2 regions of the Paenibacillus sp. FSL H3-0329 genome follow, and region 2 is predicted to be linked to the other one. Evidence: riboswitches for the same ligand, from Rfam matches in the RefSeq annotation. Region 2 holds a riboswitch; the other holds the start of a gene.
The links. A riboswitch is a leader RNA that binds a small molecule or an ion and turns the genes downstream of it on or off. The one in region 2 is predicted to bind cobalamin.
Positions count from the first base shown of each region.

Region 1: another riboswitch for cobalamin. It lies ahead of NSQ66_RS04505 (DUF4430 domain-containing protein); the one in region 2 lies ahead of NSQ66_RS02310 (anaerobic ribonucleoside triphosphate reductase).

Region 1 covers NZ_CP150150.1:1,041,870-1,047,736, reverse strand. Annotated here, with positions in the region: gene NSQ66_RS04510 (methyl-accepting chemotaxis protein) at 1-1,096, opposite strand, end outside; gene NSQ66_RS04505 (DUF4430 domain-containing protein) at 1,299-3,863, opposite strand; cobalamin riboswitch at 4,033-4,236, opposite strand; gene NSQ66_RS04500 (hypothetical protein) at 4,364-5,867, opposite strand, start outside.
Region 2 covers NZ_CP150150.1:519,827-525,693, reverse strand. Annotated here, with positions in the region: tRNA gene NSQ66_RS02320 (tRNA-Thr) at 185-256, opposite strand; gene NSQ66_RS02315 (MTH1187 family thiamine-binding protein) at 351-659, opposite strand; cobalamin riboswitch at 1,038-1,273, shown strand; gene NSQ66_RS02310 (anaerobic ribonucleoside triphosphate reductase) at 1,515-3,500, shown strand; gene nrdG (anaerobic ribonucleoside-triphosphate reductase activating protein) at 3,497-4,012, shown strand; gene NSQ66_RS02300 (ribonucleoside-diphosphate reductase subunit alpha) at 4,068-5,867, shown strand, end outside.

The sequences.
Region 1 (5,867 bases), 520 kb from region 2:
TGAGGTCAATTTCCTTCATCTGCACAATGATTTGATCTACAGCCTCTACCCCACGATCTGATGAACCAGAGACCACCCCCATAAGGTCTGACATTTCATAGCTGCTGCCCTCTACGGCTGCAATATCATTGGTCATTGCTTTTATGGAACGTGTTGTATTGTTAATGCTCTCTGTCTGTTCATCAAAACCCGCCGCAATCTCTCCAGAAGATACAGCGATCATTTGTGAAGCCAATGAGGTCTGCTCAGCACTAGCGCTCATCTCTTCCGATGAAGCTGACAGCAGTTCTGCACTCTCTGCAATTCCTTGCATCATCTTCCGCAAGCCCTGCAGCATATTGTTAAATGAACTGTTAATTTGGCCAATCTCATCCTTGGCGGTGTACGTTGCTATTACGGTCAAATCTCCATCTTCTGCCCGCTTCATTAGTCCTTGCAGTTCTTTAAGGGGTTTTGTTATCAGTCGAATAATTGCAATACTAATTACGAAACAAATCACCCAGGCGAACGTAATCATTATGGTATTGTTTACCCGCATGCTTTTAGCGGTTGCCATGGAATCTGAATTGTGTTCATCAGCATCTTTAAGCAAAGAATCACTAATTCCTTTAAGTAGGTTGATCATTTTTTCACGGGATTCGTTAAATTCGCCTGAAAATACTTTATAGGCCTCTTGATTATGATTACTATCAGCAATCTTTATAATGTTATCCCGCTGTGCACGATAATCTGGCAAAAAGGACTCATACTCTTTGATTTTACTTACAATAGCAGGATCATTATACTGAATCGCTTTCACCTTGTTCATAAGTTCATTATTATCCTGAACCTTCACTTGAATACTCTCAGAAAGTTCTTTGTTTTTGCTGGCATTTACGCTAATCAAACGCTCCAAAAGATAGGATTCAATAGCCCGATTATTCGTACGCATCTGCCCTACGTAAGAAACAGGCAATAAATTTTCATTATATGTCTCATTTGTTTTTTCGGCCATTCGGGTCATCGTGATGATGCCTATGCCCCCTACAACATTCACCATGATTACAGCGAATACCAAAAGCAACCCTATTTTGTATTTCACTTTCAAATTTTTCATCTACACTCCGCCTTCACATTATCTTATGATCTATCTATTTTTATCGGTCGGAAGGGCTAAGAGTTTGATGATTTTTTAAATATTGTGTCGAATAAAAGTATATATTGTCATAAAACGACTTTTCCAAAAAAATAAAAGGGCGGGCACCCGATCCGCTATTACTCCGAATCCCTGTGCCCGCCTAATTAATCATTCCTCTTCCTTATTCTCCAGAGGTATAGTACCAGTACAAAGTATCACTGTTCTGCAAAATATAACTGTCTGCACTGATGCTTGGATCAGCATCCCGGTTCGTTTTATACTTCCATCCGCTGCTTGGGCCTCCGTCAAATTCAGCCAATCCGTCAATAGATTTCACGTAGATGCTTCCAACGTTGCCGGATGATACTACCTTGGTGCCTAATTGACTGACTAGTAAGCTATAAGCCGTTTCGCCCTCTTTTAGAGCTACTGTTGTACTGGCTAGGATGGTTCCCTTCCGGCTATCTCCAATCACTGAAAGGGTAGCGGTAGCTTTAGCTGGAGCAATAACAGACGATCCAACAGTCAGAGACTGAGTATAACGCGCTACGCTCGGTACGCTGTCTTTAACATAACCGGTAACAGTCATTGTATAGCTATTTGCCGGGAGACCCCCCTCAACAACAGCTACACCTTGTTCATTCGTGATTACCTTCTTATCACCAATCGAAACCTGCACACCTGCAGCTGGTGAGGTAACCGGATCAGAAGTGAAGCTGTCCTGATTCCACACCCACTTTTTCTGGGAAACCTTTACGGTAAAAGCTTCATTAGCTTTTGGCTGCGTTGGGGAAAGCGCCACAGAATCTATAACCTGTGTATTTTCACCTGCATAATAGACAAGCACACGATCGGATTCCTGTAGTTCGAACGCATCCATACCCACACTTGGATATATCCACTCCCCGCCGCGTGATACTACGAAGCTCCACCATCCGTCGTAAGTACCTTGCGAAACTCCATGGATACCTGATACAAAGTTGCCATAAGACGATTTGGTGATATCTACTTTAAAATCATCGGTAGATCCTAGTTGCTGCAACGCTTCAAGAGCATTGGAGGCTTTTAAAGTCCCTTCACTAATCAATCCTTCCGGGCCTTCAACGGTAAGAGAAGCTGTTACATTCTTAGAAGTTACCTTTATAGCTTTTGTATATTTAGCAACCGTTGGCGCTTTACCTTCGCGGTAGCCAGTTACAGACAGTGTATAGTCACCTGCGGGCACATTTCCTGAGAATACGGCCTCACCTTTAGCATTCGTCGTTACCGTGTGAGCTCCAATTTGGACCTGAACACCCGCAGCTTTTGCCGTTACAGGAGAGGTAGTATTCGTAGCAGCGTCCCATTTCCACGTCTTACTAGTTACAGTGACAGTAAAAGAATCGCCCTCTTTAAGATTTTGTTTGGAAAGGGTAACGGAATCCACAAGTTTAGTGTCATCTCCGGCATAATAAACCAGTACCTGATCTGAATCTTTAAGTACAAAATCACTCATGCCTACATCGGGATTAATCCATTTTCCGTCACGTGATACAACATACATCCATCCGTCATAACCACCAAAGCTTCCAGCAGCAATACTTCCGATGCCAGTCACATAACTGCCCGAAGGATTCGTGATCGGCAAGTTCGTTTGAAGCGCCAGCTTCTCTAACGCTCCAAGTGCGTTGCCAGCATAGGCGTACCCTTGTGCCAACGTGGCCCGTGGTCCCTCAATCGTTACAGGAGCGTAGATGAGTGAGCTCTGAACGGAGGATTTGGAAAAATCGTATAGCTTACTGTTGCTTCCTTTATACAGCAAATTATACGCAACCAGCGCCTGAAGTCCTTGCTCTGTCGCCAGAACATTACTGCTTCCACCACGGCTATGGGTGAAGCTACCATCAGCTAGACGATAGCTAAGCAGGTTCTCCATTAGATCCACTTTGTTTTTGGTGTATTCTAATCCACTAGGATCAACTCCGAAGGATGCGAGTCCAAGGATTGCTTGTGCGCTACTTTCAGCACTGTCACCGTAACCCCCATGGCTATCTTGAGCTGCAGATAACCAAGCTACGGCTTGTAGCCCTGCTAAGTAGGCTTCGGGATTATTTTTATGTGCCGCCAGAGCCGTCAAGGTTATCGCTGTCATATCAGGCTCACTTGCGCCTGAGGTTAATGCAAAGCCCCCATCCGGATTCTGTTTGGAGAGAATCTCCGTAAGGAGCTTATCCGCCGTCCATTTCGCGTCACTTGGGATATTATATTTACCAGAATCCAGCGCAAGTAAAGCATATACCGGATTATTTAGCGTCTGTTCACTGAGCTTGCTGTTATTATAAATTTTCTCAATCAGATTATAGCCAGGAGTCGTTCCGTTACCAGCAAAGCTAGTAGGATCTGCACCAATCGCTCTCACTGCGAGCACGATTCGAGCATAATCGGTTACATTGGCGAAATTGCCAGCTGCATCCTTTACTTTTTTCTCAAGCTCTGAATGGTAACTGGCTGGCAGCTTATATCCTGCTTGCGCTAATCCAATAGCTTGCCAATCCGATTGCACGCCACCTTTCAAGAGATATTCTGCAGCCGCATAAGTCGCATCCGCAACATTAATCCGCTCCGCAGCAGTTGCTTCCAGACCGGAGCCAGCGCTCGCTTCTGCAAATATTTGTCCTGCCGGAGCAAGAGATGTTCCTAGAATTGAAATGACCATGAATAAGGCCAGCCCAAGTGCTACAAACTTGGAAGACATGATTTTCTTCATTGTTTAACCTCTTTCTGTATAAGAATGGGTACTGCTGGGAATAAGACGCATAACATAAAGACCGCCCCTTTGGAGGGCGGTCAGGGAAGATTACAAATCGAGGCTGAGGCGCTTGCTTCCTGCCAACAGTCCATCTGTATATGTTCCACATTCTTACCCCACGAAGAATAGAAACGCTCACGAAAAAGGCAGGTCTCCTGGCTGATGCTTCATCGCTGTTCTTCACCTTCCCACCCTACCTTAGGGGCAGTGGCTTATAGAAGAAAAACTCCGCACATACAGTGGCGGGACCGCGCCGGACTCTTGCACCGGACTTCCCTTTTAAGCAGACGACTAGATTGATAGAGTCTGCACCTTTTCCAGTATGTAGTATCTTATTTTGACATCCATAATCATATCTATTAATACATAGCATGTCTATAGAAAAGCTTAGTAAGGGCAGCAAAAAAATGAACAGCAATACGCCACCTGCCGGTAGGTATTGCTGTTCAGAAAGCTTGTTATTCGACTGTTCCTTCCGGACTTGCAGTTGGGGAAGGTTCAGCACTTGAATCAGAAGCTGGTGGAATATTAGGATCGGGATCTACGATCAATGTAAATCTTCCGGCTTTGATCATACTTTTCTCTAAAATTGTCGCTCCAGGCTCCAATGTAACCTCAACCTGATAGGAAGGTTGTTCCCCTTCAGTCACAGCTGTTGCGGAAGGCAACCCAGTGCTGTCCTCAGCATCAGAGGAAGGCGTAGGAGACGGAGATACATCAGCTACAGCATTAGTAGCATCTGCACCTTCTGCTGTTCCTCCAGTAGTGCCAGCGGCATCTGACTCGTCAGCGGCGTTTCTCTCATCCGTCCCATCCGTTGACGGCACTGGACAAGTCCCATTCGTAGCAGCGACCTTAAAGCTTTTATCTATCTCTGTAGACGAAGACATTAAACTAATCTCAGTCGGTTGAAACTGCACACAGTCATCTGCACTTGCGAAGGTGAACACCAATATGCTGCTCCCCTTATCTCCTTCGCCGCTCTGATCCTTCAAGTATACTGAAGCCGGAGGCAGCACATTGCCTGCACTCTGAACAGGGGTCGGCTCAGGGCTTGTTCCCGGCAGAGCCGTCTTCGTATCATCCGGACGCAGCATACTGAATACGATAATTGCAATAATCACCAGAATACCCGTAATGGAGCCGGAGATTAAGAGTCGAAATCGGCTGCGGCTGATCCAGCGCGCCAGCGGGGAAGCCAGTTGGGAGCGGGCTTCATTGTACACATTTTGCAGAGCAGGCCGAGCTGCCGCGACATAGTTCTTTCGGAATTCCCGATTCTTGAACGCTTCACGATCACTGCTCAGGAAATACTTCAGAATCGCCTTACGGTAACCCGGTTGCAGCTTTTTATTCGAAACCGTAAATAAAGGATTGCCTTGCGACCAAGCAAAAAACCGATAGATGATTTCTTTGTCGGAACCGGCTTTACGCTTTAACAGCTCCAGAAGCGCATCGTAATCCAGCGGACCCCCTTCACGCTGAGTTGTATAGTAAAAGGCTAGCGGAAGCCGTTCAAAGGGTTCTAGAACACGCGCCTCTTTTAGCAAACGACGACCCAGTAGCTGCACATCATCTAGTTCCTGCGGAGACAATCCTGTAAAAATCTCTTCATTTGGCTTCTCTTCACCAAACCAGCGGTAAGCGGCACGCAGCGCATTCTCTTTCTGCTTGCTAATCCTATCCAGTGGCGGCTGCCAATCGACAACATTACCATACCGTAAAAAAACTACCTCCAGAAGCTCCTCCTGCGTCATATCAGAAAGCGATAAGCGGTTCAGTAAGAATCTATCTGCTGAAGCAGCAAGATCCTGCATTAGGGAGAGTGCCTTAGGAGCAACTCCTGTTCCTTTGCGGCGATCTTTTTCTGCCTTATCTACAATTTCATGAATTTCCGCCACAGAAGCCACCGGATCATGCTCCAGCTGAAGCTTTTCTAGCAAATAATCCTTCACAGCATTT
Region 2 (5,867 bases):
TCTGACTGCTGTCAGCTTGCGACACACCTTCCATCTGCTCGACAGTGACCACTAGTCATACCGTTTTCATTAGCGATTTCGCCATGTCTTATCTTTTAGAAGAATGTTAGAAGCCAGGGGATTTAATGAAAAATGACGCGGTCCCGAAACCTCGGAAATCCGCGCCACGTATGGTTTTTTGGGATGCTGGTGAAGGGAATTGAACCCCCGGCCTACGCATTACGAGTGCGTTGCTCTACCCCTGAGCTACACCAGCTTAAAGCTGATTTTTCTGTCAAACAAAAAATATTATACAACTTTCAGCCAGAAACGCAAGCCTATTTCTCCCTGTTTTCCGCCCTCCTAAACTGCTAATCCACCTGTAGCTTACGCTCCACAGACTCTAACTTTCCACGGCTAGTGGAGGGTTTATCGCGGCGGTCGTCTATTTTAAGTGAGGTAGAGACACGTTCTGCACCTGCGGCAAAAGGAGACTCATGCAAAGCTTCTACCGCGGCAAAAATGCGTTGCAGAGGCCCTTCGATGATCGTCCCCATGGACGTAAGTTCATATGTAATCCCTTCTACTGTCTTCAGCACCCGCTGCATATCCGCAACATAGCTGCTAAGACTGGTACTGCCTGTTCCAATTGGAATAACTGTAACTTCAGCAATAGGCATGAGAATACCTCCTCGAAATTTTATAGTACCTATCTTCTTCCATTGTAACAATTCCACCGCTCTGTCACAAACTAAGCAAGATTATCCTCCCTTATCTCTTCTATTTCTTCTGATTACTCCAAAATATGACTTTGGGCTAAGAGTATTTTCTCATGCGCAAATTCTAGGGTCATCTGCACTATATTTATGGACTCTTTGTGGCATCTTTTCGGACAATTTATGAATCATTTCGCATCTCCCTGTGGATCAATTGTGGATTACTTATGGACAGCCTGTGGATCATTTGTGGAGTACTTTTAAAGAACCCGCTCCCCGCGCGGGTTTTCTAAAAAACTGTTTACAAACACAACATCTTGGGTTATTTTTATCTAACGACAACAAAATATAGTGGAGACAGGCGCTTTGATCCTTAACCGGATTTAGAGCTTAATAGGGAAGCGCGGTGAGAATCCGCTGCGGTCCCGCCACTGTAACCGGATGGCCTTCTTAAGCTTCTGGGAAGCTTGAGAATCCACATCTCCCGGCAGATGCCACTGAGGGTTAGGAACACCCTTGGGAAGGCGCCGAGAGATCCCACGGAAGCCAGGAGACCTACCTGTTTCGACGACACCAACTATTGATGCCTGCGAGGAACAGGGATGGTGTCCGCATGCGGTCATCTACGTAGAGACCTCTGCAAATATCCGTGTGGATATTTACATAACGCATCGGGCATTTTCTGCCATCCTCGGGTAGGGGATGCTTTTTTTATGTAATCAGAACAAATATACGACTGCTTATGGCAGTCCAACTTCCTATGGATATATGGATTTGATGATAGATGTTTTTCTTTTATACTGAGAGGAGAGCTGTACAATGACGTTGTTGGAGAGACAATTTAATGGAGTAGAAAATGCACGGGAAGTTCTTTTAGAAGAGCTCATTGATTTAGGCCGGGATATTATCGACAGTCGGGATATGGACCTATTGCGCGAGAATGCCAATTTGAATGGAGAGAGTTTCTCCGGTAAAATGAGCAAGTTCGGCAGTGAATATTCAAAATGGTACGCCCGCAATTTTACGATGCCGCCGCAGCTAGTGCAGGCTATTGATGACAATGTCGTCTATGTGCATGATCTGGATCAATACGCGATTGGAACGACGAACTGTATTTTTATCCCGTTTGATAAACTTCTCCGTGAAGGTTTCAATACCGGCAACGGCAGCGTTCGTCCTCCGAACTCAATAATGACTGCTATGTCTCTGGTAGCGATTATTTTCCAATCCCAGCAAAATGCTCAATATGGTGGTGTATCCGCCAATAAACTCGACTATGATCTGGCACCTTATGTAACCAAATCCTTCGCCAAGCTGTTCCGCAAGGGTCTGGATTATTTTGAAGAAGGACAAGCTGATGAATCTTTGGGCGAGATTACGATGAGCCGGACCGATCTGGCGGAGTTATATCCAAGAGCGTTCCGTTTTGCACTAAAGGAAACCGAAATCGAAACCCTGCAAGCGGCTGAAAGTATGGTACATAATCTGAATACCATGTCCAGCCGATCCGGTGGACAAATACCGTTTACCAGCATCAACTACGGTACTTGTACTTCACCAGAAGGTCAGCTTGTGATCAGTTCTCTGCTAACAGCAACTATGAACGGACTTGGCAGCGGAGAAACACCAGTGTTCCCGATTCAAATCTTCAAATGCAAGCAAGGAATCAATCAACAACAAGGCGATCCTAACTATGAACTGTTCCTAAAAGCGGCTGAATGTTCTGCGCGCAGACTATATCCAAACTTCGCTAATCTGGACGCTCCGCTCAACTTGCAGTATTATGATCCAAGTGATCCTGATACGGAGTTCGCTACAATGGGCTGCCGAACCCGAGTGCTCGGTGACCGTTTTGGTCGTAATCATTGCTCTGGAAAGGGCAACCTTTCCTTTAATACACTGAATCTGGTTCGGCTAGGTCTGGCACACGGCACAGTAACAGGCAGACGTACCATCGCAGACGAAGCTGGCTTCTATGAAGATCTAAATCATTATATGGATATTGCGCTGGAAGGACTTCTTCATCGGTTCCACATTCAAACCGCACAAAAAGCTAAAGCTTCCGATTTCATGATGCGAGAAGGCGTCTGGGAAGGCGGCGAGCATCTTGCACCTGATGACACTGTAGGCGATCTGCTAAAGCATGGCAGTCTGTCTCTTGGCTTCATCGGTATGGCGGAATGTATGAAAGCTATGTACGGCAAACACCATGGCGAGGATATGGAAGTTCATGCCAAGGCGCTGGCTATTGTGCGTCATATGCGGGACTATTGCGATCGGAAAAGTGAGGAACTGGATCTCAACATCACTCTGTTCGCAACTCCAGCAGAAGGTTTGTCCGGTAAATTCACAAAAGTTGATCGCAAGGTACTGGGTTCCATTCCGGGCGTAACCGACCGTGAATATTATACGAACTCTTTTCACATCCCTGTATACTTCGATCTGGGTGCTGCTCAGAAGATCAGCTTGGAAGCTCCTTTCCATGAATATTGCAATGCCGGGGCTATTTCTTATGTCGAATTAAACGGCAATGCCCGCAACAACCCATCGGCTTTTATCAAAATCATTAAATATGCGCTCGAACAACAGGTCAGCTATTTCAGCATTAACCATCCGATTGACCGCTGCTCCAGCTGTGGATACGAAGGCGTAATTGGGACAAACTGTCCTTCCTGCAACGCACATGAGAATGACGTGCACATCCGCCGTTTGCGCAGAGTTACAGGTTATTTAACCGGCGACTATCAGACCCGCTTTAATGCCGCCAAACAAGCTGAAGTACGGGATCGCGTTAAGCATCTATGAATATTTGCGGTTACTATCCGGAGTCGATTAACGAGGGAGAGGGCATGCGGGCCGTCCTCTTTCTCAGCGGCTGCCGCCATCGTTGCCCGGGATGTTTTAATCCCGAGACATGGAACTTTAAATATGGAGAAGTCTTCACCTTAGAACGACAACATGAAATTATTGCAGAAATCGCCGCTAACCCTTTGCTGGATGGTCTGACACTGGCAGGCGGCGATCCTTTTTTCTCAGCAGAAGAGTTGCTGGGGTTCATTCATGAGCTTCGCGCTGTACTGCCAGGCTTCTCAATCTGGATTTACAGTGGTTATACGTACGAAGAACTTACAGCCCTTCCCGGTACGCCGGAATGGGATCTACTTAAGCAGTGTCAGGTGTTAATAGATGGAAGATTTGTAGAAGAACTGAAAGATACTACGCTTCTCTACCGGGGAAGCTCCAACCAACGCATTATCGACATTCCGGCCAGCATGAACGGCTCGGAGGTCTTTCTGTGGCAGCCTGCTGCGCTATAATATATCAATTTTTGATATTGAAAATTAATTTGAAATAAGAAGGGATGAACTAACCATGCCGCAATTCGTAGTAAAACCGGATAATCGCCAACTGGCTTTTGATGAGAACCGTCTTTCCGTCTACGCTGACCGTATTCTGGAAGGTCTCGATCAACTAAATAAAGAAACTTTGCTGCGTGGAGTGAATTCCAAACTGCGTCGTGACTCGGTAAGCGGAGAAGAAATCAGCAACGCCTTCACCATGAGCGCTCTAGAGCTTGTAACAAAAGAAGAGCCTACCTGGAAGTTCGCAGCTGCCCGCGCCCTTCTGACAACCCTTTATAAAAAAGCTGCTGTTCATCGCCGCTACAAAGCTTATCCAGAAGAGCCTTACGGTGAATTGTATCCACTAATTACGGATCTCGTGAAAAAAGGAATCTATCGCGAAGAACTTCTAAGTCATTACACCAAAGAACAAATTATCGAACTAGGTGGGTGTATCGATTATACACGCGACCTTTTGTTTGACTATATCGGTCTGCTTACGCTATCCGACCGTTATTTGGCGCATGATTTTGACGGCCGTGTGATGGAGCTTCCACAAGAACGTTATATGATTATTGCCATGTACCTGATGCACCGTGAGCCAGCTGAGAAACGTCTTGAGCTTGTAAAAGAAGCTTATTGGGCTATGAGCAACATCTACATGACTGCTGCTACACCTACAATGTCTAATGCCGGCAAAAAGGTCGCTGGACAGCTATCCAGCTGCTTTATTGATACTGTAGACGATTCCCTAGAGGGTATCTTTGACTCCAATACAGACGTAGCACGTCTAAGCAAAATGGGTGGCGGCATCGGCGTTTACCTTGGAAAAGTACGGGCACGTGGTTCGGATATCCGTGGCCACAAGAACACAAGCTCCGGCGTAATCCCTTGGATTCGCCAGTTGAACAATACAGCAGTCAGCGTAGACCAGCTGGGCACACGTAAGGGTGCTGTAGCTGTATATCTTGATGTATTCCATAAAGATATTCTCGCTTTCCTTGATCTTAAGCTGAACAACGGTGACGAGCGTATGCGTGCACATGACGTGTTCCACGGGGTCTCCCTGCCTGACCTGTTCATGGAAGCTGTAGAATCGCGCAGCCACTGGAACCTCTTCTGCCCTCATGAAGTGAAAAAGGTCATGGGCTGGACTGATAAAAATGGCCGTCCACTAGGATTGGAAGATTTCTACGATGAAGAGCTTGGCAAAGGTACTTTCCGTGAAAAATATGCTGAAGCTACAGCGAACCTGGAATTATCCCGGATCACTGTTCCTGCGATCGACATCATGAAACGGATTATGAAATCACAGCTAGAGACGGGTACACCGTACATGTTCTACCGTGATACCGTGAACCGGACCAACCCAAACCGTCATCAAGGTATGGTTTTCTCCTCCAACCTGTGCACAGAAATTATGCAGAATCAGTCTGCAACAGTAATTGAACAAGAAGAATTAGTAACTAAAGATGGCCAGACCCGGATCGTTATTTCCAAAATCCCTGGCGACTTCGTAGTCTGTAACCTGAATTCGATTCACTTGGCACGGGCGATTCCAGCTGGCGTATTAGAAAGACTTGTTCCGATCCAAGTCCGTATGCTTGATAACGTAATCGACATTAATAATATTGAAGTTCTGCAGGCACAATACACGAACAGCCAGTACCGCGCAGTAGGTCTTGGCACATTCGGCCTGCATCATCTATTGGCACTCAAGGGCATTCGTTGGGAATCCGATGAAGCCGTAGAATATAACAATCATTTATATGAACATATCAACTACCTGTTGGTTCGTTCGAGCATGGAGCTTGCCCGTGAAAAAGGCCGT